One region of the Dyella telluris genome, then DNA from elsewhere that is predicted to be linked to it. Evidence: predicted binding sites of a transcription regulator. Region 1 holds the regulator's gene; each other region holds the start of a gene.
What was found. The regulator sigma-54, encoded in region 1, starts transcription at its own class of promoters, with help from an activator protein. The targets are predictions, from matches to a motif close to TGGCACGNGCNTTGC.

Region 1 (5,230 bases):
GCAAGCGACAGGCCGCGCCAGGACAACGGGTGGCGCCGGCGCGTTTCCGAATACCGCTTGATCAGCACGTCGTCGCGGCAGTCCAGGAAAATCAGGTGCGTGTGCACGCCCACGGCGGCCAGCTCCGACAGCATGGCGGGCATGCGCTGCAGGTCTTCACCGGGATTGCGCACATCCACACCCACCGCCACGTTGCGGCGCTTGCCTTCCACATTGCGGCTCACTGCCGCCACCAGCTGCGGCAGCAGGGCGGTGGGCAGGTTGTCCACGCAGTAGAAGTCCAGGTCTTCCAATGCGCGCAGGGCAACGGTCTTGCCGCCACCGGACAAGCCGGTAAGCACGATCAGGTGGATCGCGTCAGGGCGTCGGATGGCGTTGGCGACGGTCGTTTCGCTCATGGGTCACCACGGAGGCAGCCGGCGCATCTGGTGCGCCTGGCGGTCGATGAAGGTCTGGGCCGGGTCGATGCCCTTGCTCTTGAGCACGTGGTTGCGCACGGCCGCCTCGACCAGCACGGCCAGGTTACGGCCGGGTGCCACAGGAATGGTGATCATCGGCACCGGTACCTCGAAGATCTCGCGGTGGCCGATGTCGCCGGTAAGGCGCGTGAGCCCATCGGTGTCTTCGCCTTCGCGCAACGGCTTCAGATGGATGACCAGGCGAAGGTACTTGGAGGGTTTGACCGCCGTGTGGCCGAACATCTCGCGCACGTTCAGCACGCCAAGACCGCGTACTTCCAGCAGGTCCTGCAGCAGCTCGGGGCAGGTGCCGTCGATCACGTCGGGGGCGATCAGCGTGAATTCGGTAGCGTCATCGGCCACCAGTCGGTGCCCGCGGCTGATCAGTTCCAGCGCAAGTTCGCTCTTGCCGGAGCCGGACTCGCCGGTGATCAGCACGCCAATGGAGAACACTTCGAGGAACACGCCATGCAGCGTCACCTTGGGCGCCAGCATGCGCGCCAGGTGGTACTGCATCCAGGTCAGCAGCTCGTGGCCGCGCTTGGAGCTGATCCACAGCGGCGTGTTGGTTTCTTCCGCCACCTCGCGCAGGTCGGTGGGGATGGGCTGATCCTTGGTCACGATCATCGCTACCGGCTGATAGGCGGCGATCTTGTTGATCGCTTCCCAGCGTTGGCGCGATTCCAGGCTGTCGAGGTAGTTGAGCTCCTCGGTGCCGATGATCTGGATCTTGTTCGGGTAGATGACGTTGAGATAGCCGATCAGCGACGGGCGGCGCGTGGTGGTCGCGGCCTGTTCGAGCACACGCGATTCACCGCGCATGCCGGAAACCCAGCGCAGCGCCATGCGCTCGTGAACGCTGTCATAGAGTTGTCGGGCGGTCAGCCTGTCCAAGCCATGTCCTTTGCGCCGCGGATTCAGGGCGGCCACATGCGCATTGTGCCAGTTCACACCGGCGGATGCCTTGGACAGGGGGATCGGGAGGGAACGGCCCGCCCGGGAAACGGGCGGGCCGGGGCGGGGGTCAGCCGTACAGGCGCTCGTCGCGCACGGCGCGCTGGTGCTTGTCGCAGACCTTCTCGCGGTGCTTGCGCAGCTGGGTGACCAGCTTGTCGAACAGGACATCGATGGAGACGTACATGTCGTTCTCAAGCGCTTCGGCGTGCAGGGTGCTGCCCGTGACCGATAGTGTTCCTTCGGCGCGCTGCTGCAGTTTGTTCACGGAAAGAACGATGCTCAGACTGAGGAGTCGTTCGTCGAGGCGGGTGAGGCGGTCAAGTCGACTGTTCACGTGATCCCGCAGGGCCGGGGTGACTTCAATCTGTTGACCGCTGAGCTGAACTTGCATGTTGCGCCTCCTCTGGTACTTGCCGCAGACGCGGCTGGGGTCGATGTACCGGTCGCTTATGTCGTGGCCGACACACCTTCAAAAACCCGGGAATGTCTCGATCCTCTGTTCCGGCCTCCTCACCAAGTCGGGATAGTCACTATGCGCTTTCGGTGTTCTCTTCGCGTTATGAAGACCTTCACGCGTCAGACATGACAGCTACCCGTGGGATCGTCTTACCCATGATTATGGGGACGCCTTTTTTGCCGCCAAGTTCCCCGGGGCGCTTTGCCACAGTGGCCGGATGACGTGTTCAGCCGGCGCGCTGACGTTCGCTGGAGCTGGGAATGCGCATGGCCTCGCGGTATTTGGCCACGGTGCGACGGGCAACCTGAATGCCCTTGCGGTGCAGTTCCTCCGCGATGGCCTGGTCGGACAGCGGCTTGCGCGGATCCTCGGCATCGACCAGCTTGCGCAGCATGGCCTGGATGGCGGTGGCCGACGCGCTGCCACCGTCTTCGGTGGATACGCCGCTGGAAAAGAAGTGCTTGAGTTCGAACGTGCCCCGCGGCGTGTGGATGTACTTGCGGGTAGTTACACGTGAAATGGTTGATTCGTGCATGCCCACTTCCTCGGCCACTTCGCGCAGCACCAGCGGGTGCATGGCTTCGGGGCCGTAGTCGAGGAAGGCGCTTTGCCGGCGCACGATGGCCTCGGCCACCTTGAGCAGGGTTTCCGCGCGCGATTCCAGGCTCTTGATGAGCCAGCGCGCTTCCTGCAGCTGACCACGCATCCAGCTGGCATCGGTGCCGCGTGCCTGGGCAATGAGGCCGCAGTAATGCTGGTTGAGTCCGAGCCGTGGCTGGCAGTCCGGGTTCAGGCTGACGCGCCAGCGGCCGAGGTCCTTGCGCGCGTAGACGTCGGGGGCCACGTATTCCACGGGCGTGACGTCCAGCGCGGCGCCGGGGCGCGGATCGAGGCTGCGGATCAGCACGGCGGCCGCGGCGGTGTCGTCTTCGTTCGCGCGCAGCTTGCGGGCCAGGCGCGCGATGTCGTTGCGTGCCAGCAGTTCCAGTTCGGTGTCCACGATGCGCAGGGCGAGATCGCGGTGCGGCGTATCCGGATCGAACTGTTGCAGCTGCACGCTCAGGCAGTCGCGCAGGTCCACGCTGGCCACACCGGTAGGATCGAAACGTTGCAGCGTGTGCCGCACGTATTCCACTTCCGCCGTGGTCGCCTTCAGGTCGGCCGGCAGGGCCGCGATGAGCGACTCCATGCTCTCGGTAAGGTAGCCGTCCGGATTGAGCGCATCGATGAGCACCGCCGCGATGGTGCGGTCGCGTACGCTCATGTGCGTCAGGTTGAGCTGCCAGAGCAGGTGTTCCTGCAGGGTTTCCGCCGCGGCGTTCTGCGGTTCGAAGCCGTCTTCGTCCGGGTTGCTGCTGCGCGAGGCGGCGCCGCTGCCGTTGGAGAAGTCCACCGGGTCGTCGCTGCCGCCGTCGGAGTCGGCCTCGCCCCATTCGGGGGCCTCGGCATCGTCCACGGTGTCGCTGCTGCTGGAGCTGGACGAGCTCGCGGGAATGGATTCCAGCGGTTCGCGCTCGTCACTGTCGAGGTTGTCCGGGTTGTCCTCGGAGAACTCGAGCAAGGGGTTGCTTTCGGCTATCTGGCGAAGTTCCGCCTCCAGCTCAAGCTGTGACAGCTGCAAGAGGCGAATGGCCTGTTGCAGCTGTGGGGTCAGCGTGAGCTGCTGATTGAGGCGAAACTGCAGTCCGGGTTTCATGCCAGGCGGTCGGGATGAACGTGAAGATCATCCTAACTCGTGACCCCGGGGTCGGCCATAGGTCTGAGAGCCAGTGAGCTGGTTCAGCAGCCGAATCGCGTACTACCTCAGGTTTATTCCTGAGGTAAGCCCCCGGGGTGCCAGGGGTTACAGGCGGAATTCGCGGCCAAGGTAAACCTCGCGGACCTTTTCGTCGGCAAGGATGTGTGCCGGCGTGCCGCGTGAGAGCACTTCACCATCGTTGAGGATGTACGCGCGGTCGCAGATGCCCAGCGTTTCGCGCACGTTGTGGTCGGTGATGAGCACGCCGATACCGCGCTCTTTCAGGTGCCGCACGATGCGCTGGATTTCGCCCACCGAAATGGGGTCCACGCCCGCGAACGGCTCGTCCAGCAGCATGTAGCGCGGATGCGCGGCCAGCGCTCGCGCAATCTCCACGCGACGACGCTCGCCGCCGGAAAGGCTGATGCCCTTCTGGTCGGCGATGTGCGCGATCTTCAGCTCGTCCAGCAGGCTTTCCAGCTCGTTGGCACGGCGTTTTTCGTCCCAGCCTTCGCGCAGCTCCAGCACCGCCATGATGTTGTCGGCGACGGTAAGGCGACGGAACACCGAAGCCTCCTGCGGCAGGTAGCCGATGCCGAGCTTGGCGCGCTGGTGCATGGGCAGGCCGGTGATGTCCTGCTTGTCCAGCTTGATCACGCCGGCGTCGGCTTCGATCAGGCCCACCACCATGTAAAAGCAGGTGGTTTTGCCGGCGCCGTTGGGGCCGAGCAGGCCGACCACTTCGCCTTCGCGGATGGAGAAGGCGAAGTCGCGCACGACCTGGCGTGCCTTGAAGCTTTTTTGCAGACCTTCAGCGGAAAGCATCGATCAATGACCCTCGGCCGGCTTGGGCGCAGGTTGCTGCCCGGCGGGTGGCGTGGCGGGCTTGGGCGGCGTGCCAGCGGGGGCCGGAGCGCCGGGCTTCGGCTTGGGCAGGATGATGCCGTGGACCAGCCCGTCGCCACCGGCCTCGCCCGTGATCAGGCTGGTGTTGGTGTCGTAGGTGAGCTTGTCGCCGTGGAATTCGCCACGACCCTGCTGGCGCACCACGGCGTTGGTGGTCAGCACCGCGATGCCGTTGATGTTGTCGTAGTCGAGCGTCTGGGCGTCGCCCTGCATCAGGTTGTTGTTCTCGTCCAACTGCTGGATGTGCGCGGGGTTGCCGGTGACGACAATGCGCGCGAGCTGCTGGTCGCCGTCCATGTAGAGCTTGGCGAGATCGCCCGTGAGCACCATGGTGCCCTGTACCGCCCTCACACTGCCCTTGAGCGTGCTGACGGTGTTGGGGGCATTGAACGCCTCGGTGTACTTGGCGTCATAACTCATGGGCTGGTCGCGATCAGACTTCTTGGCGAGCGCCAGACCCGGCAGCAGCATGAGCAGGCTCAGCGCAAGCAGGCTTGGCGCCAACTTGAGACTTGTTTTTGCGCGGCGGAAACGTGCCGTGGCTTTCATCGAGCAGCTCCAGATGGTTGGTGTTGAGATTGGCACGCATGCCGACCCCGCTAAGTTTACTGTCGCCCTGCACCATCTGTGCGGGGGCGTCCGTCACCATACGGTTTTCCTTGGGCCATGCGGTGACGTCCGAGGTGTGGATTTCCGCGGCGGCGGTCACGCAGT
Region 2 (5,230 bases), 2.1 Mb from region 1:
CGATGCGCATCACCGCGTCGCTGCGCGTGCGCGGCGGCAGGTAGCCGATGACTTCGGCCGCCTGGTCCGGCTCCAGATGCGCCAGCACCAGCGCGATGATCTGCGGATGCTCCTGCCCGATCATCTCGGCAATGGCGCGACTCTCCATCCATTTCAGCGACTCCAGCCCCTTGCTGGTGCGGCCGAGCAGGATGCGGTCGATCAGGCCACCGGCCTTGTTCTCGCCCAGCGCATTGACCAGGATCTTGCGGATGTATTCCTCGGTACCCACTCCCAGCGAGGTATGGCGACCCATGTCCTCGTCAAGGCGATCGAGCACCATCTCCACCTGCTCGCGCGTGACGTTGGAAAGGCTGGCCATGGCCGAGCCCACCGCCTGCACGTCGCGCGCGCTGAGGTGCTTGAGCACTTCGGCTGCGTCCTGCTCGCCCAAGGTGAGCAGCAGGATGGCCGCGCGCTGGGCGCCGTTGATTTGCAGTTCTGCTTTCATGATTCGATTCACCCGCTAACCTGCCTGGCCATGGTGGTCTGATGGATCGCGCTCAAGCGCGCGATGTCGCGATCAGCCGCCATCCTCGCCCACCCAACTCTTCACCACCTGCGCCACCTGCTTGGGGTTCTCGCCCACCATGCGGCGCGCAGTGCCGATGCGCTGCTCGTAAGCGAGCTGCGGCGGTATGCCGCCCAGGCGCACGGGCTCGTCCAGTGCTTCGTCGTCGTCCACGCGTACCGAAATCGTCGGCATGCCCGGGCCACCGCCTGCGCCGGCCAGAGCCAGCTCGGTACCGGGCACCGGGCTGCGCGACAGACCGCGCAACAACGGACGCAGCAGGCCAAAGGCCACCAGCAACGCCACCAGGATGCCAGCGCCCTGCTTGATCAGGTCGAGCATGCCTGGGCGCTCCCAGAACGGCTGTGCGGGTGCGTCGACGTTGGCGCTGGGGTCCTGGTGGAACGGCTGGTTGATCACGCTCACGCTGTCGCCGCGCTTGTCGCTGTAACCGACTGCATTGCGCGTCAACGTGGTGAGGTGTTCCAGTTCCTGCGGCGTGAACGGCACGCTCTTGGGCGCACCCTTGTCGCCAACCACGGTCTTGTTGTCCACCACCACCGCGACGGTAAGGCGCGCGAGGCGGCCCGCCGGATCGCTGACGTGGCTGATGGTGCGGTCAAGCTCATAATTGCGCGTGGCGCTGCTGGTGGTATCGCTCGGCCCGCTGCTCTGCGCCGTGGCCGTGGTCTTGCCCTTGCCCGCATTGGGCTTGGCCGCGGTGGGCTGCGACACGGCGGTCGGCGGCTGGTTGCTCAGCGCGCCAGGCACCTGGCCATCGCTGGCCTCGCCGGTGTGCTGCTCGCTGTTGGTCTGCTCACTGCGCAGCGCGGGGTGTTCGTGATCGAACGTCTCCGTTGCCTTTTCGGTTTCGCTGAAGTCGAGATCCGCGTAGACCTGTGCGCGCACCTTGCCCGCACCGACCAGCGGCGTCAGCAGTTCCTCGATGCGCTGCGCGTAGGTGTTCTCGATGCGCGTAGCCAGACGCAGGCGCGAATCGCCCACGGCGGTGGCGCTGGCCGCATCGGTGGTAGTGAGCAACTGGCCCTGCTGATCGACCACCGACACCTGCTTGGGATCGAGGTTGGGCACGCTGGAAGCGACCAGGTGCACGATCGCCGCCACTTGGCTGGCGTCGAGCTGGCGGCCGGGATACAGCGTCACCAGCACGGACGCGCTGGCTTCCTTGTTGTCTCGGATGAATGCCGACGGCTTGGGCAGCGCCAGATGCACGCGCGCGGCGCGCACCGACTGCAGGCCGGCAATGGTGCTGCCCAGGTCCGTTTCCAGCATTTGCTGGTAACGCGTGCGCTCGGCCAGATCGCTCATGCCGAACGGCGAGTCTCCGCCCGGTGCCACGGCCGTGGCCGCACTGCCCTGCGGCAGTCCCTGCGAGGCCAACTTCAGGCGGATGGCCGCCAGGTCGGAGGCCGGCACCATGATGGAGTTGCCATCCGCACCCAGCGTGTACGGCGTGTTGGACGCCTGCAGCGCCTGCGTAACGGCGGCGGCGTCTTTCTGTTCCAGGCCTGCGTACAGCAGGCCGTAATTGGGGCCACGGGACCACAGCACCACGGCCACGCCAAGCGCCACGGCGGCGGCCACACCAATCAACAGCAGCAGCTGCCGCGATGCCGGCGTGCTCGCAAGCTGTTTGAGATCCAGGCGAGAACCGGGCTTTTCATCGGTGGTCGCGAGGGCGTTATCGGCCATGGAAACTGCTCTTCCTTGGGGGACGCGAAGTCGTCAGTTAACCGGTCAGACCGGCATGTTCATGATGTTGTTGTACGCGTCGACCAGCTTGTTCCTCACCTGGGTCAACGTGTTCAACGACAGGTCGGCCTTGTTGATGGCGACCATGGTGCGTGAGAGGTCGGCGCCCTCGTCGCCACGCTCGAAACTGGCTGCCTGCTGGCCGGCATCCATCTGCGCATCGGCCACCGACGAGATCGATTTCTTCAGCAACGTGGAGAAATCGGTTTGCCCCGACGCTGCCGCGGTGAACGACTGTTCCACCGGTTTCGTCTGCAGGGAGAGCTGGCGCATCTGCGACAGCAGGTTGTTGACGTCGATCTGACCCATGACGGAATTCCAACGCGTAAAGAGTGCCTGAGGGTGTTACTGCACGACGCGTGCCAGTGAGCGAGGAGTGAGTGAAGAGGAGTGAGAAGTGAGAGAAAGCGAGAGCACTTGGCCTTCTCTCACTTCTCACTTCTTTCAACTCACTCCTGCACTTACGCCTGAAGGCTGGGCTGCAGGCCGTACTTGCGCAGCTTTTCCACCAGCGTGGTGCGCTGCATGCGAAGGAGCTTGGCGGCATGCGCGACGACACCACCGGTAACGTCAAGCGCTTGACGGATCAGACCCACCTCGATGTCGGCCAGATGGTCCTTCAGGTCCAGGCCGCCTTCCGGCAGCATCATCAGCGACTCGCTGGACACCACGGACAGCGACTCCGGCAACACCGGCGCCTGCCCGGTCATCAGCGACAACAGCGCCGCGCCGCGCACTTCTTCCACCATCTGCTGACCGCGATACTTTTCCGGCAGGTCATTCACACGCACTTCGCTGTGCGGATAGAGGATGGAAAGACGCTCGACCAGGTTGTAGAGCTCACGCACGTTGCCCGGCCACGCATAGGTGTGCAGCGCATTCATCGCACCGGCGCTGAAACGCACGCTGCCCAGGCCGCGGCGCGACAGGCGATGGTTGAACTCGTCCACCAGCTCGGACAGGTCGTCCAGGTGCTCGCGCAGCGCCGGCATTTCCAGCGGGAACACGCTGAGGCGGTAATAGAGGTCTTCGCGGAACTGGCCATTGGCGATGGCATCTTCCAGATTGCGGTGCGTCGCAGCGATGATGCGAACGTCGCAACGCTGCGTGCGATTGCTGCCCACGCGCTCGAACACGCGCTCCTGCAGCACGCGCAGCAACTTCACCTGCATCGGCAGGCTCATGTCACCGATCTCATCCAGGAACAGCGTGCCGCCCTCGGCCAGCTCGAAGCGGCCCTTGCGGGTGCTGATGGCGCCGGTGAAGGCGCCCTTCTCGTGGCCGAACAGCTCGCTTTCCAGCAACTCGGCCGGAATGGCGCCGCAGTTGATCGCCACGAACGGCTTGTCGCGGCGCGATGAGGTTTCGTGGATGCTGCGCGCCACCATCTCCTTGCCGGTGCCCGATTCGCCCAGCACCAGCACGCTGGAATCGAACGGCGCCACCTGGCGAATCAACGCGCTCACGCGGGCCATCGGACCCGAACTGCCCACCAGGCGCAGCTCCGGCCGACGCGGCCCCTGTGCCTGCGGACCGCGCAGCATCTCGGCGAGCTGCTCATAGCGCAGCGGAAATTCGATGATGCCGACGTGACCGGCGTTGCTCGTGCGATCGGCGCCAAGGCGCGCCAGCCATTCCGAATCGGAAGCCAGCAACACCCTTGCATCATTTGCGGCGGAGCCGAGCTGGGCGAACTGGCGTTCGGCTTCGGCTTCATCCCGCACATTGCCCACATAGACGGCACGCCATGCGTGCGTCGTTTCGTCCACCACCTTGCAGTCTTCGCCGCGCAGCGGCTTGAACCCAAGGAACTCCAGCGCCGAAACAACCGACTCCGCCCTGCGATGATCGGATTCGATCACCAGTACGTCGAACTTGCCCATGTGATGCTCTCGTGCGTGCTTCATTGGTGACCCCCTGGATTGCACCTTCGTGCGTGACGACAATCCGTCGCCGTCCGCGCGAGGTAATGAGCAAGAAGGGGGCCAGCCAGTCACGGATTTCCGACATGCCCTTTAAAGGGGTGCCTGCCGGTGAGCGTCACCTTGGCTGAATACCGCCGCGAATGTCCTCAGAGGTATGCCACAGATGGCTGAATCCACTGAAAAAATGCAGAGGGCGGCAATGCTCGGGAAGGTGACCCTGTGCGACACCTGATCGAGATCTGCGTCAAAGAACTTTCTTCTCGGGATTCCGTAGCGTGATATCGATCACATTTCGCCTGTGATCGTGTTCCGGCATTCAGGAAGCTGTCTGGCGACGCTCTGCCACTTTACGTCGGTGGTGACGGAACACGAGTCGCTCAATCGCGTCACATGTGGCCTCGTCCATGGTTTCGAAGGCAACAAAAATGTGATCCGCATCACGCTCTTGCACGTAACGGGCGACCAGTTCGAGCGGCAGGGCCAGGCAACCGTCGAAGTGGAGTCGCACCAGCGCCTGGGCCTGGTCCACCGGCCACAGCGACCGTGGCAATAACGCGCCGATCGCGTTGAAGCTGACACGGGAGCGCGGCGGAAGATCGGCATTGCGCTGGAGCAGCTGGTCCAGCATGGCCATCAGCACGTTCATCTTGCTGTCGAGTCGCTGCATGTCGAGGGCCACCGGGCTCTCTTCGTCCACGGTTTCGCTGCGTCGCTCGTTGAACATCGCCAGCGTGCCCAGCACGCTGAGATTGCGGTCACGCATGGCGGTGCGCTGCAGGTCGCCCAGCGCCTCGGTCAGGGCGACGCAGCCAACGTGAAGGCCGTCGTCGTAGGTGACCCGTTCGGAAAATGCCTGCCAGGAAGCGTCTTGCATGATGCCCTCGTCGCGGGGCCGCCCGGATGGCGGCCTGGCGGGATTATGCGCGCCTGGTGGTCATGGCCGGCCCGATCACTCGGCGCCGGCAACCAGGTAGGCGCTCAG
Region 3 (5,230 bases), 2.1 Mb from region 1:
AACCCTGGTTGAGCTGCAGCAGGTTGCGGATGCTGATGCGCGTGCGGCCCACTTCCATGGCAAGCGTGACCGGCACGTCGAGGATCATGTCGAGGTTGACATCGGCACCCTCGCCCACGGGGGCGGTGAGCTGGTCGAATTCGACGCGCTGGGTAGCGCTGGCAGCGTCATTGGTCGTGGTCATGCGGGGTCAATCTCCAGGGCAGGTTCAGTCGCCAGGCGCATCTCGCGGCGGCCTGTCGGGGCATGGAAGCGGACGGCCGTGCGGCCGTTGTTCTGGCCGTAGCGGCCACGGAATACCGGCACGTCTTCGGCGAAGACCGTGCTGAATTCCGGCAATTGAATGGGCAGTACGTCGCCGGGGCGAAGCTGCAGGAAATCGCCGATGCTGATGCGCGTTTCGAGCAGCATCGAACTCAGCTCCACTTCCGCGTCCAGCACTTCGTCCTGCAGCGTTTCGGCCCAGCGATGGTCGCGATCCACGCGGTCGCTCTGCACGCCCGCATCAAGCAGGGTGCGGATCGGCTCGATCATCGAGTACGGCAGGGTCAGGTGGATCTCACCGCCGCCGCCATCGAGCTCGACATGGAACTTCGATACCACCACCGTTTCGGTGGGGCTGACGATGTTGGCGAACTGCGGGTTGATTTCCGAATTGAGGTATTCGAAGTTCAGCGGCATCACCGGCGCCCAGGCTTCCACCATCGACGTGAACAGCTCGCCGAGGATGATCTGAATCACGCGGTTCTCGGTCGGCGAGAAATCCCTGCCCTCGATGCGTGCATGAAAACGGCCATCGCCACCGAAGAAGTTGTCGATCACGGTGAACACCAGGCGCGGTTCCATCACCACCAGCGACGTGCCGCGCAGCGGCTTGACGCGCACCAGGTTTAGGTTGCTCGGCACGGCCAGGCCATGCACGTACTCGGCGAACTTGATCATCTTCACGCCAAGCACGGACACCTCGCAGGTCTTGCGCAACACGCCGAACAGCGCGGAGCGGAAGAAGCGGGCGAAGCGATCGTTGACCATCTCCAGCGTGGGCAGGCGGCCACGAACGATGCGGTCCTGCTGGGTGAAGTCGTACGAGATCACCGCATCGGACGGCAACGGTTCGTCGTTGCCCGTCTCCACGGCGCCCACTTCCACGCCATTGATCAGGGCATCGATTTCTTCCTGTGAAAGCAGGTCGCTCATCGCCGCGGTTCCGTCACTGCATCACGAAGCTGGTGAAGTACAGCGCTTCCACGCCCGGACGACCCAGGCGCTTCTCGAGGATCTTGCGCACATCTGCCAGCGCCTGCGCCTGCAGCTTCTGCTTGCCGGCGGCGTCGCTGAGGATGGTGTAGTCCTGGCTGCTGAACAGCATGACCAGCGCATTGCGGATCACCGGGTCGGCTTCCTTCGCGGCGGCCAGCGCGGCGGCGTCGTGCGACATCAGGCTCACGCCGACCTGCAGGAAGCGCATGGACTGGTCGTCCTTGAAGTTGACGACGAACGGCGGATCCAGCGTCAGGTACTGCTCCTGCTTGGACATCACCACCTTCGGCTCATCCGCCTCGGCGCCATGCGCCTTGCGTGCGTTCATCACCAGGTAGCCGGACGCGCCGGCCATGGCGACCATCGCCACGCCCATGATCATCACGACCTTGCTGGAGCCCTTCTTGGGCCCCGCGGCCGCGTTTTCCGTTTGCTCGTTCTGAGCCATGCGAATGTCGATCCCTATCAGTTGCCATATGTCTGCCACCCGTCATGGGTGGCGCATGCCCTTTGGTAGCAAACCGCGTGCCATCGACGGGATGCGTTGCTGCCACTGGGTTTGCGGGGGATGCGACGGGGCGGCGGCGCTTTCTTGACGCCTGTCGGAGATTGGGCGTGACGGGGGGATGGCGGTTGACGGAAGGTTGTCGCGGGAGCGTGCCTTTTCCCTGTTCCCTTGGGAGCATGCGGGGAGCAGCCATGGATGGATGCGGCTTTGGGGGCGAGGATAGGGTTGGGGTGAGGGGTGACCCTGCCTCACCGATTCGATCTCGTCATCCCGGCGCAGGCCGGGATCCAGGGCCTCGGTGGTCGGCTTTCGCCCCACCGCTTCATTCTTTTGACCGTCATCCCAGCGAAAGCTGGGATCCAGGGCCTTTGCTCTCGGCCTTTGCTCTCGGCCTTTGCTCTCGGCCTTTGCTCTCGGCCTCCGGTCTCGCGCGTTTCCGCGATCGGGCCGCTTACGCAGCGGAGGCGTTTCGACCTCCTGCCGGAGGCCGAGTCACTTTTCTTTTGCTGGCCCAAAAGAAAAGTAACCCAAAGAAAATGGCCTCAAGAGCTGGCAGCATTCCGCTGGGATAAGCCCGAACGGCTGAGGAACGTTGCTGCTTGGCAACCTCCGCCTCTACACAGCGGGTACTTCCAAGCGCTTCGCAACGCGCCGATGCGCTGAGGACTTAACGCGGAGCGTCGTGCCGCGAAGCGGCACCTTCTTCCTTGCCACTTGGTGGTTCACATTGAACATCCCCTGTCGCTCGTCCTCTCCCATTCGGGAGAGGACTGGGGTGAGCACTGAGGCGAGAGAGAAACGGACTCCACACGCTGCGAGCCCCACCTGTAGGAGCGCACCTTGTGCGCGACCGCAGCGTCCTGTCGATACCGCTCCGTCAGGTGGTCGCGCACAGGGTGCGCTCCTACAGACAAGCTAAACCGGTACGCCATACGCCGTCGCACCATGCGACGCGATGTGCAGCGCAGCTGCACGAGCCGTCTGCTTTTGACCTACCCGACCCCTTGAGCGGCGGTGAGGGGCGGACGACAGGCCCGCAGGGGGATCGGCAGGGAGGCCGATCCCTTTTCGACAGGACAGGGAGGTCCTGTCGAAAAGCCCGGCCGACCCTCACGGACCGGCCGGCTCCACCGGCCGGCGCCGCGATGGGGGTGCCTTTTCTTTTGGTTACTTTTCTTTGGGCAAGCAAAGAAAAGTGACCCGGCCTCCGGCAGGAGGTCGGAACGCCCGCTGCGTAAGCGGCCAGGTCGCGGCAGCGTTGGAACCCGAAGGCCAGGAGCAAAGTCACTGGACCCCTGCCTCCGCAGGGGTGACGGCTCTTTTGAAGTGGCGAGGCAAGGTTGACCACTCACCTCAACCCTCACCCCAAACGGGAGAGGGAGAAGAAGCGCGGACCGGTCAGGCAAACATATCCACCAACCCCACCGCCACCTTCCCAATCGGCGACACCGCCGAAACCACATCACCCACCTCGTCAGCCAACGAACTCCCACTACCCGACGACGAGCCCGACGCATTCGCCGTCTGCGACGACGAACCCTGCCCCGTATTCCCCTGCCCCACCATCGCCTCTCCCAACGACAGGCCGTGATGGGCGAGCATGGAGTCGAGCTGGGTCAGCGTCTGCTGCACGGCATGAACGGCCTGCGGGTGTTGGGCGATGAAGGCCACGTCGACGTGGTCCTGCTTCACGCTCACCTTCACGTCGAGCTCGCCGAGATCTTCGGGATGGAGGCGGATGCGGGCTTCCTTCACGTCCTGGCCCCCGAGCCAGGTGACCTGCTGGCTCAGTTCCTGGCCAAAGGCCGGCGTGCCGACACTGGATTGCATGGTCAGCACATGCGGCGTAGCGGTCGCGGTGACCCCGTTCGGTTGGGCCAGTGACTGCTGCGACATGGCCGCTGCAGAGAGGTTCTTCAGGGCTTCGAGCGGGTCGCTGCTGTCTTTCTGGTCGGACGACGAGGACGCGGTCAATGCCTGCAAGGCGTTGCTCAAGGCATCGCCCTTGGCCGCCTGCGCGCCATCCGTCGCGGTGGTGTCGACGGCATCGCCGGCGTCATCCGCGTCCTGGCCGGCCAGGGACAAGCTCTTGTCCTTGATCCCGTCCATGGCCTTGCTGAATTCGTCGCCGTCGCCGGCCTTGCCCTGCGCCGTACTGGCACCCTGTATGGCGCCCAGCAGCGAAATGGTTGCCGACGCCGGCAAGGTCGAGGTGGCGGCGCCAGTCACGGCAGCCGTGGCATCGTCGCCATCTGCGTCGGAAACCGTGGATGCAGCGGCGGAGGCAGGCACGCTCTGTCCCAGCAGCGCGAGCATCGCGGCGGCAGCGCCGGGCGCGGCCGTTTCCGCCGTGTCATCGTCCTTGTGATCCGACTTTCCACTGGCCTTGGCCTGCGAGGAAGAAGCGGACGACGTCGTGCTGCCCGATGACGAGGGCGCGGACGATTTCGCCGGCGCCGGCCGGGCATCGTCGCGCTGCCGTGCAAACTGCTGGCGCGCCTGCTGCAGCGGTGCGCTGAACCTGTGGTCGTTGGCGCCGGACGATGCGCTGCTCGTATCGCTGCTTGAGGAACTGTTGGTGGCACTCGGCGCGGGCGCCAGATTTGCCGCCAGGGCAACGGACGGGGTCATGGGTTGTTCTCCGGGAATGCTTTCTTGGACAAGGTCACGACAGCCCTCTCCTCGGTCGACGGTGCTGCATGCGCTCGTCGATCTCGGCCTGTTCGCGACGATCCTCGCTTTTGCGTTCCTGCTCGCGGTAGCGGTCGATCACGCTGCCGAGCGCCTGCTCGCGTGCGTGGGCTTCGCGCCACTGGTCGCGCACGCCGTCGAGGTACCGGCGCTGGCGGGCTACTTCATTGATCTGCTGGGCAATGACCTGGTTGATGCGTTCGACGAATTGGCGTCGGTTGAGCATCGCAGCCACGCTGACGCCGCCCTGCGTTTCCGCATACTCGGCGCGGTATTTCTGCAATTCGTCCAGCTGCTGCTCGGCCTTGGCGAGCTTCTGCTGCTGCTCGGCCAGGCGCTGCATGGCCGCCTCCTGGCGGTCGTGGGCCAGGTCAACGGCAGGTTGCAGGCGGTTCGCGCGGGATTTCACGGCGTACCGCCGGCGGTCAGCGTTTCAAGGGAGCTGATGGCGTCGACCAGTGTGGTTGGCGCGTCCACTTCCTGCTGCAGGAAGTCGCGCAGCCGCGGCCACATGGCAATGGCGTGATCCACCTGCGGATCGGACCCTTTCTGGTAGGCGCCCACGGCAATCAGGTCGCGCTGCTGGCGATACGCCGAGTAGACCTGGCGGAAGCGCTGCGCAGAGCGCAGGTGCTCGCGCTGCACCACCGCGGGCATCACGCGGCTGATGGAAGCTTCGATATCGATGGCGGGATAATGGCCCGCCTCGGCAAGATCGCGCGAGAGCACGATATGGCCATCCAGGATGGCGCGCGATGCATCGGCGATGGG

Region 2: fliE (flagellar hook-basal body complex protein FliE) is a predicted target of sigma-54. The motif match lies at 2,674-2,688, and genes of this name have one in related genera.
Region 3: H8F01_RS05405 (flagellar basal body-associated FliL family protein) is a predicted target of sigma-54. The motif match lies at 1,777-1,791, and genes of this name have one in related genera.

What each region holds. Positions count from the first base shown of each region.
Region 1 covers NZ_CP060412.1:3,252,341-3,257,570, forward strand. Annotated here, with positions in the region: gene rapZ (RNase adapter RapZ) at 1-398, opposite strand, end outside; gene hprK (HPr(Ser) kinase/phosphatase) at 402-1,352, opposite strand; gene hpf (ribosome hibernation-promoting factor, HPF/YfiA family) at 1,483-1,806, opposite strand; gene H8F01_RS14240 (RNA polymerase factor sigma-54) at 2,099-3,568, opposite strand; gene lptB (LPS export ABC transporter ATP-binding protein) at 3,716-4,435, opposite strand; gene lptA (lipopolysaccharide transport periplasmic protein LptA) at 4,439-4,987, opposite strand; gene lptC (LPS export ABC transporter periplasmic protein LptC) at 4,950-5,230, opposite strand, start outside.
Region 2 covers NZ_CP060412.1:1,160,761-1,165,990, forward strand. Annotated here, with positions in the region: gene fliG (flagellar motor switch protein FliG) at 1-472, opposite strand, end outside; gene fliF (flagellar basal-body MS-ring/collar protein FliF) at 563-2,263, opposite strand; gene fliE (flagellar hook-basal body complex protein FliE) at 2,309-2,632, opposite strand; gene H8F01_RS05445 (sigma-54 dependent transcriptional regulator) at 2,785-4,206, opposite strand; gene H8F01_RS05450 (PilZ domain-containing protein) at 4,565-5,122, opposite strand; gene H8F01_RS05455 (flagellar protein FliT) at 5,198-5,230, opposite strand, start outside.
Region 3 covers NZ_CP060412.1:1,153,365-1,158,594, forward strand. Annotated here, with positions in the region: gene fliN (flagellar motor switch protein FliN) at 1-184, opposite strand, end outside; gene fliM (flagellar motor switch protein FliM) at 181-1,197, opposite strand; gene H8F01_RS05405 (flagellar basal body-associated FliL family protein) at 1,211-1,708, opposite strand; gene H8F01_RS05410 (flagellar hook-length control protein FliK) at 3,167-4,399, opposite strand; gene fliJ (flagellar export protein FliJ) at 4,434-4,868, opposite strand; gene fliI (flagellar protein export ATPase FliI) at 4,865-5,230, opposite strand, start outside.